3 regions of the Thalassospira sp. A40-3 genome follow, and region 3 is predicted to be linked to each of the others. Evidence: predicted binding sites of a transcription regulator. Region 3 holds the regulator's gene; each other region holds the start of a gene.

Evidence for each region. The regulator LexA, encoded in region 3, represses DNA repair genes until DNA is damaged. The targets are predictions, from matches to a motif close to ATGTTCTANTTTGGTTC.
Region 1: uvrA (excinuclease ABC subunit UvrA) is a predicted target of LexA. The motif match lies at 2,218-2,234, and genes of this name have one in related genera.
Region 2: recA (recombinase RecA) is a predicted target of LexA. The motif match lies at 1,907-1,923, and genes of this name have one in related genera.

Annotation. Positions count from the first base shown of each region.
Region 1 covers NZ_CP065428.1:1,984,189-1,988,515, reverse strand. The annotation lists gene uvrA (excinuclease ABC subunit UvrA) at 1-2,207, opposite strand, end outside; gene fbaA (class II fructose-bisphosphate aldolase) at 2,417-3,496, opposite strand; gene nagA (N-acetylglucosamine-6-phosphate deacetylase) at 3,653-4,327, opposite strand, start outside.
Region 2 covers NZ_CP065428.1:891,016-895,342, forward strand. The annotation lists gene IT893_RS04010 (hypothetical protein) at 1-409, opposite strand, end outside; gene IT893_RS04015 (DUF4198 domain-containing protein) at 406-1,194, opposite strand; gene nikR (nickel-responsive transcriptional regulator NikR) at 1,300-1,779, shown strand; gene recA (recombinase RecA) at 2,065-3,138, shown strand; gene IT893_RS04030 (AraC family transcriptional regulator) at 3,242-4,243, opposite strand.
Region 3 covers NZ_CP065428.1:1,780,532-1,784,858, forward strand. The annotation lists gene IT893_RS07970 (ComEC/Rec2 family competence protein) at 1-1,181, shown strand, start outside; gene lexA (transcriptional repressor LexA) at 1,258-1,965, opposite strand; gene moaC (cyclic pyranopterin monophosphate synthase MoaC) at 2,128-2,607, opposite strand; gene trpC (indole-3-glycerol phosphate synthase TrpC) at 2,627-3,424, opposite strand; gene trpD (anthranilate phosphoribosyltransferase) at 3,421-4,327, opposite strand, start outside.

The sequences.
Region 1 (4,327 bases), 200 kb from region 3:
CCCTTGACGTTGAAGGAAAAACGACCGGGCTTGTAGCCGCGTGTTTTTGCCTCTGGCAATTGGGCGAACCATTCACGGATGGGGGTGAACGCACCGGTATAGGTCACCGGGTTGGAACGCGGGGTTCTGCCAATCGGGCTTTGGTCAATATCAATGATCTTGTCGATCAGTTCGACACCCGTGATCTCGTCATGTGCGCCGGGGTGATGGCGGGCATTATGCATCCGCTTGGCCAGCGCCTTATACAGCGTCTCAATCACAAGGCTTGATTTCCCGCCGCCCGAAACCCCGGTCACACAGATGAACTTGCCGAGTGGGAAATCTACATCAATGCCCTGCAGGTTGTTGGCCGTTGCCCCTTTGATGGTAATTGCCTTGCCATTGCCCTTGCGGCGTTCTTTTGGAACTGCAATCTGTTCAACGCCGACAAGGTATTTCCCCGTCAGGCTGTCTGGGTTTTGCTGGATCTGTTCCGGGGTTCCTTCGGCAACGATACGGCCGCCATGAATACCGGCACCCGGGCCCATATCCACAACATAGTCGGCAGCCCGAATGGCGTCCTCGTCATGTTCGACGACAAGGACCGTATTGCCAAGGTCACGCAAGCGTTTCAGCGTTTCAAGCAAGCGGTCGTTGTCGCGCTGATGCAGGCCGATGGATGGTTCATCGAGCACATACAAAACACCTGTCAGGCCCGAACCGATCTGGGACGCCAGCCGGATACGCTGGCTTTCGCCGCCGGAAAGCGTGCCGGATGTGCGGGACATCGATAAGTAATCCAGGCCGACATCGCGCAGGAAACGCAGCCGATCATTGATTTCGCGAAGGATGCGACGCGCAATCTCGGTTTCTTTTGCGTTCAGCTTATCTTCCAGTGCCAGGAACCAGTCGGCGGCCTTGGCAATCGAAAGATCGGTGACCTGCGAAATGTCGCAGCCATCAACCTTTACTGCCAGTGCTTCGGGTTTCAGGCGTTTGCCCGTGCAGGTGGGGCAGTGCGACACCATCTGGTATTTGGACAGTTCATCACGGGCCCACTGGCTGTCGGTTTCACGCCAGCGGCGCGACATGTTGGGAATGACACCTTCAAACGGACGCGACACCTTATAGCTACGTGATCCGTCATCATAGGTCACCGTGACTTCTTCTTCGCCCGATCCATGCAGGATGATGTCCTGTGCTTTCTTGGGCAGTTTTTCCCAAGGGACATTGGTTTTGAAGTCAAAGTGCTTGGCAACCGATTTCAGGGTCTGGAGATAGTATTTCGATGTTGTACTGGCCCAGGGCGCGACGGCACCGTTTTCGAGCGTCTTGCTTTCATCCGGGACGACCAGCATCGGGTCGAATTCCATCTGGGTGCCAAGGCCATCACAGGCCGGGCAGGCACCAAACGGGTTGTTGAATGAGAACAGTCGCGGTTCGATTTCCTCGATGGTAAAGCCGGAAACCGGGCAGGCGAACTTTGCTGAAAAAACAGTGGTTTCGCCGGTTTTGGCATCTTCGGTCAAAACGATGCCGTCGGTAAGTTCAAGCGCGGTTTCAAAGCTGTCTGCCAGACGGGTTGAAATGCCATCCTTGACGATCAGGCGATCAACCACGACTGAAATATCGTGTTTGAGATTCTTGTTCAGTTCCGGTGCTTCGTCGATGTCATACATTTCGCCATCGATCTTGACGCGCTGGAAGCCGCGTGCGCGAAGTTCACGCAGTTCTTTTTTGTATTCACCTTTACGGCCACGCACGATCGGGGCCAGAAGGTAAAGACGCGTACCTTCCTCCATCTCCATGACGCGGTCGACCATTTGCGAAACGGTCTGACTGACAATCGGCAGACCTGTGGCGGGCGAATAGGGGATGCCGACACGCGCCCACAACAGACGCATATAGTCATAAATTTCGGTGACGGTGCCAACGGTCGAACGCGGGTTCTTCGAGGTCGTCTTTTGTTCGATGGAGATGGCTGGTGACAGCCCGTCGATATATTCGACATCGGGCTTTTGCATCAGTTCCAGGAACTGGCGGGCATAGGCCGACAGGCTTTCGACATAGCGGCGCTGACCTTCGGCATAGATGGTATCAAAGGCCAGAGAACTTTTGCCTGATCCCGACAGACCGGTAATCACCACGAGGGAATCGCGCGGCAGTTCAACATCAATGTTCTGAAGGTTGTGTTCTTTCGCACCGCGAACCGAGATTTTCGTCAGCATGTCGGGCCTTTTGTTCCTGAATTGTTCGGAAAGTGTATAGAGGAGCCGTAAGCTATACGCAAGCGCACCCCTGACAGTTCCTGTCAGTATTTGTCAGGAGATCCGCAATTAACAACCCGATGCATGACAGAGCCACGAAAAAGCCCGCCGAACAAGACCGGCGGGCTTCATAAATCCTGTGACCGGAACGGTCAGGTTTTTGATCTGGCTTAGCCTTTGGTAACCGTACGACCGGTTGCACCGAGGTCCTTGAAAGCTTCTTCAAGGCGTGCTGCCATCGACAGCTCAGCTTCGCGGATCCAGACGCGCGGGTCATACTGCTTTTTGTATGGCTGATCGGTTTCCGGGTCGACCTGATACTTGAACGCACGTGCGTTGGCTTCGACATACTCGCCAACCGGGCGGGCATAGGCGAACTGGGTATCGGTATCGATATTCATCTTGAAGCAGCCATAGCTGACAGCTTCTTCGATTTTCTCTTTTTCCGAACCGGAACCGCCATGGAATACGAAGTCGAGCGGGCGATCACCCAGACCGTGCTTTTCGGCCACGTATTTCTGGCTTTCCAGAAGGATCTCCGGGCGAAGCTTCACGTTGCCGGGCTTGTAAACGCCGTGCACGTTGCCAAACGCTGCCGCGACCGAGAAGTGACCAAGCGGCGAGAGACGGCGATAAGCTTCTTCGACTTCTTCCGGGCGGGTGTAAAGGCGCGGATCGATTTCCTCAACCGAGGTATCAAGCTCATGACCGATACCGTCTTCTTCACCACCGGTGACGCCCAGTTCGATCTCAAGGCTCATCTCGATGGCTGACATCCGTTTCAGGAAGGTCTCGCAGGTCGCGAGGTTGTCTTCAACGGATTCTTCGGACAGATCCAGCATATGAGAGCTGTAAAGCGCCTTGCCAGTTTCGGCATAGGCCTTTTCGCTCCATTTCAGCATTTCATCGACCCATGGCACAAACTTGCGGTTTGCGTGGTCGGTATGCATGACAACAGCAACACCATAATGTTCGGCCAGAAGCTGTGCATGACGCGCAGCAGATACGGCGCCGAGAACACGGGCCGCAGCAGCGTCCTTGATGCCCTTGCCGGCAAAGAACTGTGCACCACCATTCGAAAGCTGAATGATAATGTCAGATCCGGCATTTGCAGCAGCTTCAAGGGCTGCGTTCATCGTGCTTGAAGACGTAATATTGACGGCGGGAAGGGCGTAACCGTCCTGCTTGCAGGCAGAAACGAGTTCGCGATAGGCAGCACCGGTAACAACACCGGGTTTAACGGAAGGCATGTGGGTACTCCTCCTGGGGGTCAGAGTAAAAACAGATCAGCAGCAAAATCACCTGAAGACCCTGCATACAAACTGTTACAGAGCCCAATGCATCTTCGAAATGCTGTCTCAGGTCAAGGCTTTCCGTCATAGACTTTCGGAAAATATTGCGTTTGCTCAGGCGTAACTCTCTTGCACGCCCTTGATCCAGCTTTGCGTCACTTTGAACTGATCATCAAACAAAATCATATCGGCCTGATAGCCCGGTGCCAAGCGACCAAGAACATCACCAAGCCCGAGGAACTCCGCTGGATAAAGCGACGCCATGCGAAGCGCTTCATCAAGCCCGATTTCGGCAATTTCCATGCAATTGCGCACAGCTGAAATCATATCAAGGTCCGAACCCGCTAACGTCCCATCCGCGAGCGCGCAGCGCCCAGCAACTGCAATGATTTCCTCATCGCCCAGCTTGAACCGTTTATCGGCGGCACCAACCGTTGGCATGGCATCGGTGACCAGCATCACCTTGCCCGCGGCCTTGGCGCGGACGGCGGTTTTGATCACGGCAGCATGGACGTGAAACCCGTCCGCGATCAGGCCACACCATGTGCGATCATCTGAAAGCGCTGCACCGACAACGCCCGGCTCCCGATGGGTCAGGGGGCTCATGGCATTGAAAAGATGCGTGAAGCCCTGCATGCCTTCATCGATTGCCGACATGATATCATCATAGGTGCCCGCTGTATGTCCGGCGCAAACACGAACATCGCGGGCAACGAGCTTTGCAATCACGCCTTTATCAAGCAGTTCCGGTGCAAGGGTGAGTAAAGTGCATCCATTGCGAAGCTTGGA
Region 2 (4,327 bases), 890 kb from region 3:
ACGACGCAGTTGCCGTCTGGCCGCCCCCCGGTGTGACTGTGGCGTTGGCGGTGTTCGTCGGCTGATAGGCCAATTGCACAACATGCCCCATGCCATCGGCCACCTTGATGTGGAGTTCACTTGGCGCATCTGGTGCTGGTGTGCCGCCAAGCCCAAGGGAGAACTGACCGACCCGGTCCGTGCGCGCCTTTTGCCAGACCTTGCCGTCCTTGGTTGTGACAACCACCTCGGCAAAGGCCATCGGGGATCCGTCGGTATATCGAAAACCATAGGTCTTTGTATTGGCACTATCTTCGACCTGCCAACCAGCACCATGGGCATGGGCGGGGGCAGGGACGGCCAATGGCCCCGCAATCAGCAGGGCCATCAGAACCAAAAGGCGATAAAAGCCGGTCCGTGCCATCATCATTTATCTACGGCGAATGATAGCGTCGCGCGGATGTTGTGGTTGCCAACGCCTTCCTCGGCATCGGGCATATCGGCCGCGATACGCACAATCCACAAACCGGGGGCCGAAACCCGGATCTTGGCAATGCCACTGCCGGCCTCGGTGCTCAGTGTCTCTGTCGCATAGGCCCAGGAGGACGGTGTTTCGGTAAATCCGGCATAGGTTGCCAGAACCGATGTCGTCAACGGGTGACCGTTCAAAAGGATCTGGAACTCGGCATCCTCGCCGACCTTGGTGTCACGCGGATCGCTGAGCGGCACGATTTCAAGTGCATCACCAAGTGGTTTGGTAACAAAATCGGCTGAGCCTTCGACACCCACCAGAAGCTTGGCAAACTTTTCATAGCGGGTCGATGCGATGGCATCGGGATGTTCATCGGCACCGCCGGCCTGCCAGCCATCGGGGGTTTGCGACCAGACAACACCCAGACGATGGCCGGAAATCCAAGCCGCCGTATCGGGCACTTCAAACGTGCCGATCAGATTGGGCGCGGTGTCATTTTGGGAAATCGCAATGTCGTTCGTGCCATTGGCGGTGATCAGCGTGGCGCGCACATCATTTACGCCTTCTGCTTCTTCCGGAAGGCCAAACTGATGGGTCGAATCAAGGATAAGTGTCGCATTCTCGCCCGGCTTCGCCGTCTCAGGCGATTGGCTTGCGATGAATTCATGCGCGTTTGCCGACAGACCGATCAGAAGCGTTGCGGCACCAATCACCATGCTTGCTGCGAACTTTGGTTGAAACATTTGCGTTCCTTTGGGAAATTGTTTTTATGGAAGAACCATGTGCGGGTATGAACTTTTCAAAAAAGATCATACTCGTCAAGCCGTTGATTGTGAGAGGTAGTCAAAATGACCCGCGTGACCGTATCGATTGAAGACGATCTGATGGAGGCGTTTGACGCGTTTCTTGATCACCGCGGCTATACCAACCGGTCAGAGGGATTTCGCGATCTGATCCGTGAAAAGCTTCAGAACACCAAGCTTGAAGACAATGCCGACGGGGTCGGGATTGCGGTTCTGAACTATGTCTATGATCACGAGGAACGCATGCTGGCATCACGCCTGATGAGCACTCAGCACGAACATCACAATCTGACGGTTTCCACGGTGCACTTCCATATTGATCATGATACCTGCCTTGAAAGTGTGACACTGCGCGGGCGGCTTTCTGAAATCCGCGCCTTTGCCGACAAGGTTCTGGCACAGCCGGGCGTGCGCCACGGGCAGCTTTACACCGTGCCGGGTGAATTGCATGTCGAAAGCCATCATCATGGCGATGATCACGATGGACATGCGCCTAAGCACGAACATCTTAAAATCACCACCTGATCGTATTGCCAAACCGTCACTGACCCCACGCCCCGCTGTTGTTGGGCGGGCGGTTGAAGCATCTGTTCTCTGAAAGTTCTAATCGAAGCCATGAGAACAAACTTGCAACATCCGAATTTTTGTGAGAATGTTCGCATTATGTTCTCAGTTGTTTTGTCGATAAGAACGCAGTGGCAGGCTGCGGCAACAGGCAAAACAGTCTAGCGGTGGCGTTCCGCATTATAGGTCCGGGGAACCGCCTGCGTTGCATCCAACCCGGCCCTGTGGAATAAGAGAGTTCGAGCAATGATTCAGACCGCGCTGCATTTGGTGGATAAGGATACTATGGATAAGCAGAAGGCACTCGAAGCCGCCCTTGGGCAGATCGAACGGGCATTTGGCAAAGGTTCGATTATGAAGCTGGGTCAGCGGGAAAGCGCCGTTGATATCTCAGCTATTTCAACCGGTTCGCTCGGTCTTGATATCGGACTGGGCATTGGCGGTCTGCCGCGTGGCCGTATCGTCGAAATCTATGGTCCGGAAAGTTCGGGTAAAACCACGCTGGCGTTGCACACGGTTGCCGAAGCCCAGAAGCTTGGCGGGACCTGTGCGTTTGTCGATGCCGAACACGCGCTTGACCCGGGATATGCCCGCAAGCTTGGTGTGAATACCGACGAACTCCTGATTTCCCAGCCCGATGCCGGTGAACAGGCCCTTGAAATCGCTGACACGCTGGTGCGTTCTGGCGCGATTGATGTTCTGGTCGTCGATTCGGTTGCTGCCCTTGTCCCGCGCGCCGAACTTGAAGGTGAGATGGGCGATACGCACGTTGGTCTGCAGGCCCGCCTGATGAGCCAAGCACTGCGTAAACTGACCAGTTCTGTTTCGCGTTCGAACTGCATGGTCATCTTCATCAACCAGATCCGTATGAAGATTGGTGTGATGTTCGGCAGCCCGGAAACCACAACCGGTGGTAACGCGCTTAAATTCTATGCCTCTGTCCGCCTTGATATCCGTCGTATCGGTCAGATCAAGGACCGCGACGAAGTCGTTGGTAACCAGACGCGTGTGAAGGTCGTCAAAAACAAGATGGCCCCGCCGTTCAAGCAGGTTGAATTCGACATCATGTATGGCGAAGGCATTTCCAAGATGGGTGAAATCCTTGATCTTGGCGTCAAGGCCGGTATCGTCGAGAAATCCGGTTCCTGGTTCTCCTACAACTCGACCCGTATCGGTCAGGGCCGCGAGAACGCCAAGAGCTTCCTGCGCGAGAATCCGGAAATGACCAAGGAGATCGAAAACAGCATTCGCGAGAGTGCCGGTCTGATCGCCGAAGCCATGACCAATATGAGCGAAGACGAACCGGTCAACGACGATTGATCTGATTGATCATTCCAACTGATTGCAAAAGGCGGCGCCACAATGGGTGCCGCCTTTTTCTTTACTGCTCACGCTGCCAGGTTGTCTTTGCCGGCTGAGGGGGCTAGGTGGAGCCTTGTTGTTGCCATTGGCTTGGCGTTTTGCCTGTAATCCGCAGGAATTCACGATTGAAGTTGGATTTGGTGTTAAAGCCGCTTTCAAGCATCGTGTTGGTCACATTTTCCCCCGCGTCAAGCATGCGGCAGGCATGCTCAATCCGGTATTTATTGATATAGCGCGACACGTTTTCACCGGTCGTGGTGTTGATCGCCATTGAAATCTGTTTGAGCGGACGTCCCATGCGTCGGGAAATTCGGGCAAGGGTCAGATCCGGATCAAGATACAACCGTTCCTGTGTCTGTAACGCGTTGAGTTCGTTCATGATGGCCCGACATTGCTCAGAACTCAGTGCGGCCTGGCTATCATCGACCGGGTCCTTCAATGCGACATCAATCGCAATGTCTGGCGACAGGCTGAGAAAGCCAATTGTCAGTAGCGCGATTGACGAGGTGACGCTGAGAACTACACCGGCAATCTCATCGTTCCCGTCAATCTTGGCCAGCAATATCAGCAGGTCGCTGATGGCTGATATGATCAGTGCAATGGCGATAAAACGCCAGACCAGTGCGGGGATCTGTCCCGATGTCAGACGCATATGTGCAAAATCACCCCGTTGGCGATGAAGCATCACCAAAATTGCCAATCCATATCCGACAAAAAGGCTGCACAAGACAGCATCAATCACGACAGGCAAAAAGAAGACACAGAGCGCGACAAGTGCCGGCATCGAAAAATGCAGCAGGTCCCCGCGTTGTAAACGGGCGCGAAGGCTTGCCTCAACAAATGCCATCCACGCTATGACCGGAATGGCAGAAGCCGTGATCGGCTGAAGCCATCTCAGCCCGTCGATGCCGTAATATTGAACAAGCCCGACCAAAAAACTTTGCGCGGCGGCAGCCAGTAGAAGTGCCATCAGCATCTTGGGCGTTTTCTGGCCGACAAGGGCGCGGACAAACAAGAACCCTAAAACCAGCGCCACAATCATCGGAACAGGTAGAACAAGCATCTGATCGCAATTTTCCGCCTAAGGGGTATCAAAACCGGTTTTGAGACGTCCACAAACCCGTTCGAGGACGCAAGGCCATCCTGT
Region 3 (4,327 bases):
CGGGGCTTGTCTATCTCGGATTATCCGGGGCGACCATTCCGACCCAGCGCGCCTTTGTCATGTTGCTTGTGGTTTGGCTGGCACTCCTGCTGGATCGCCGTGCCATATCGCTGCGCCTTGTGGGCGTGGCCGCGATCATTGTTTTGATCCTGCGGCCCGATGCGGCGCTTGGCGCCAGTTTCCAACTCTCCTTTGCCGCCGTTGGCGCACTTGTTGCGTTTTATGACGGGCCGGGGCGGCGCTGGCTGGATCGGCAGGGGATGCTGTCCTGGTATGAGCGTGCCGGCCTTTATCTTGCGGGCTTGCTGCTGACCAGTCTGATCGTGACGGCCGTGACTGCCCCCATCATCGGCTATCATTTTGGCCGGATTTCGATGCTCGGTGTCTTCGCCAATCTGGTCGCCATTCCGGTCATGGCATTCTGGGTGATGCCCTGGATCGTCGTGACGCTGGCGCTGATCCCGATTGGGTTATCGGGGCTCTCACTGGCCGCGATGAAGCCCGGATTGACGGTATTGTTGGAAACCGCCGAACTGGTTGCCGCACAGGACTGGGGGCTTTGGTATGTCTCGGGCCTTGATATGCTGGCGGTTGCCTTGGGGCTGTTTGCCTTGGCCTGGATCGTTATCTGGCGCGACAAGGTGATGATCGTGCCGGTCCTTCCGCTGATTTTTGCCGCCATCATCTTTCAGGCACTGCACAAAGAGCCCGAAATCCTGATATCGGGCGACCGCGAAAGCTGGGCTGTTTATGATCCCGATGCCGGTATCCTGCATACCTCATCACGGTTAAATGACTTTCAAAAAGGCATCTGGATGAGCCGCTTTGGTATTCGCCCCGAACAGGAACCAAGCCGCGTACAGTCCTGCCAGAACGACCCGTGCTCCCTTGGTGTTAGCGCTAACATCGTTCAGTCACGGATCACTGTCGCAAGCCGTATTGCCAATCCGTTTTATGCCTGCCGTAATGCAGATATCATTGTTAGTCTGAAAACAGATCTACCAACCATCTGTCAGGCCTCTGGCGCGCGCATGGTCATCGATGATGATGTTCTGTGGTGGCAGGGCGGTGTTGCGATCAAACTGCCGTCTGAGCCTGGCGAAAAGCCAGAAATCAACACCGTCCGTGCGGAAACTGGCAATTGGCCCTGGATCATCATCGGCGGCAGAGCAGGGCGCTAACAACCTGATCGTACTCAAAACAAAAACGCCCGGGCACAAGCACCGGGCGTTTTTGTTTGTAACTTCGGGCAAGCAATCAGTACTGACGCAGCAGCCCGACCAGACGGCCCTGAATGCGCACCCTATCTGGCGACAGGGCGCGGGTTTCATAGCGCGCATTGGCCGGCTCCAGAAGTACTTCACCGCGCCCGCGTTTCAGGCGCTTAAGCGTGGCTTCGCTGTCATCGACGAGTGCCACCACAATCGTTCCGTCATGGGCCTGTTCGCAGCGCTGGATCAGGACGGTGTCACCATCCAGAATACCGGCATCAATCATCGAATCCCCCGATACTTCAAGGGCATAGTGATCACCAGTGCCAAGCAGGGCGGCCGGGACCTGTACCATGGTCGTTTGATCGCGAAGGGCCTCGATCGGTGTACCGGCAGCAATCCGGCCATATAGCGGCAAACCAACAGATTCCCCGGCTTCCGAGAAGGCGGTTGGTACCGTGGTCGGCCGATGTGCGGCCTTTCGCACACTGGCAAGCGAGGTCACATTGTTTGGCGTTTCCGGGGTGTCATCATCGCTGTTTTCCGGAAGTCTGACGACCTCAAGCGCGCGCGCACGGTGCGCAAGGCGGCGGATAAAGCCGCGTTCCTCAAGGCCCGTGATCAGGCGGTGAATGCCGGATTTGGATTTAAGGTTCAGGGCCTCTTTCATTTCATCGAAAGAGGGCGAAATCCCGTGATCGCGAAGGTAATTGTCTATATAGACCAGCAACTCATATTGCTTGCGCGTCAGCATGTTATTTCCCGAACCTGTAAAAAGAACAAAAAGGATACACAGATGTTCTACTTTAGTTCTTTTCGCGGGTCAAGCGGCTCTGTGCGATTTGACGGAAAAACCGAATAATCGCCGCGATCTTTCAAAAAATATGAATAGTAGGCGACCTGAAGGCACAGGAAGCTAATCCGCGATGAAGGTACCTGATTTGCCACCTTCTTTTCGGGTGACCCGCAAATCGGTAATCCTCATACTTTTATCAACCGCCTTGCACATGTCAAAAACAGTCAGTGCCGCAACCGAGGCCGCGGTGAGGGCTTCCATCTCGACACCGGTCTTGCCGGTTGTCTTGCAGGTCGCGGTGATATCGACCGCATCGACACCCTCGGCCAGTTCGAGATCGACGGTGACAGAAGTCAGGGGCAGGGGATGACAGAGCGGGATCAGATCAGGGGTCTTTTTCGCGCCCATGATCCCGGCAAGCTGGGCGATGCCAAGAACATCGCCCTTTTTATGGCCGCGCGCCGCAATCAGCTTGGCCGTTTCGGAAGACATCAGAACCCGTGCCTTGGCAATCGCAGTGCGCGCAGTTTCGGCCTTGGCCGAAATATCGACCATCACCGCGTTGCCACCGGCATCAATATGGGAAAGCTTGTCTGCCATTGGTTCTGTCCAGTATTGATCAGGCCGCAAGGCCGAGCAGGTTGCGGGTGGCGGTTGCGACGTCGTCCTGACGCATCAGGCTTTCGCCGATCAGGAAACACTCAGCGCCGACCTTTGCCATGCGGGCAAGGTCATCAGGGGTAAACAGGCCGCTTTCCGCCACCAGCAACCGGTCATCGCCGACCATGCTTGCCAGTTCCTCGGTCGTGGTGAGCGAGATTTCCATGGTTTTGAGGTTGCGGTTATTAATCCCCACCAAACGTGACTTGAGCTTGAGCGCGCGTTCGAGTTCCGGGGCGTTGTGTACCTCGATCAGAACATCCATGCCAAGGCTGTGCGCGGCATCTTCAAGCTCAGCCGCCAGGCTATCTTCAAGGGCCGCCATGATCAGAAGGATGCAATCTGCACCAAGCGCACGTGCCTCGGTAATCTGATAGGGATCGACCATGAAATCCTTGCGAAGGGCCGGAAGATCGACCGCCGCACGGGCCGCGACCAGATAGCTGTCATCGCCCTGGAAATAGGGGATATCGGTCAGAACCGACAGGCAGCTTGCCCCGCCAGCCTTATAGGCCTTGGCGAGTTCCGGCGGATTGAAGTCCGGGCGGATCAGCCCCTTGGAGGGGGATGCCTTTTTGATTTCTGCAATCAGACCATAACGGCCATCGGCAACACTGGTTTCAAGGGTCTTGATAAAACCACGCGGGGCGGATTGTGCCTTTGCCTCGGCCTCGAGGGTGGCAAGTGTCTTGCGCGCCTTGCAGGCCGCGACATGTTCGCGTTTGTCATTGCAGATTTTGGCTAGTACGTCGCTCACGCCGGGGTTCCTTCGTTGGTGATCTTCACAAGCCCTTGCAGGGTCTCGGCAGCCTTGCCGCTATCAATGGCGTCTGCGGCCTTTTTAATGCCGTCGGCCAGATCGCTGGCAATGCCGGTGACCACAAGAGCCGCCCCGGCATTCATCAGAACGATGTCGCGGTACGGGCTTTTCTTGGCGGCCAAAAGGTCGGTAATGGCCCTGGCATTGACATCGGCATCACCGCCCTTGAGGTCGTCAAGCGTTACGGTTTCGAGCCCAAAATCACTTGGGCTGATTTCAAATGTGGTGACCTTGCCATTCTTGACCTCGGCAACGTAAGTCGGGCCGGTGGTCGAGATCTCATCAAGGCCGCTGTGGCCATGAACAACCCATGCATGCACCGATCCCAGACGGTTGAGCACATTTGCAATCGGTTCGACCCACTGTTTGGCAAAGACACCAAGAACCTGACGTTTGGTCTTGGCCGGGTTGGCCAGCGGTCCCAGCAGATTAAAGATGGTGCGCGTGCCCATTTCAACGCGGGTCGGCATGACATGGCGCATCGCCGAATGGTGGCGCGTTGCCATCATGAAGCAAAGATTGATGTCGCTAAGCGCCTTTTCCAGAAGCTTCATATCGGCATCAAGATTAACACCAAGCGCCATCAAAACATCGGCAGACCCGGATTTGGACGATGCGGCACGGTTGCCGTGCTTGGCAACGGTAGCACCCGCGGCGGCCGCCACAATCGCAGCCCCGGTCGAGATGTTATAGGTGCCACTGCCATCACCGCCGGTGCCGCAGGTATCGACCGCGTTTTCCGGGGCAATGATGCCGGTTGCCTTTTCACGCATGACACGGGCGGCGCCGGTGATTTCATCAACGGTTTCGCCACGAATGCGCAAGCCCATCAGGAAAGCC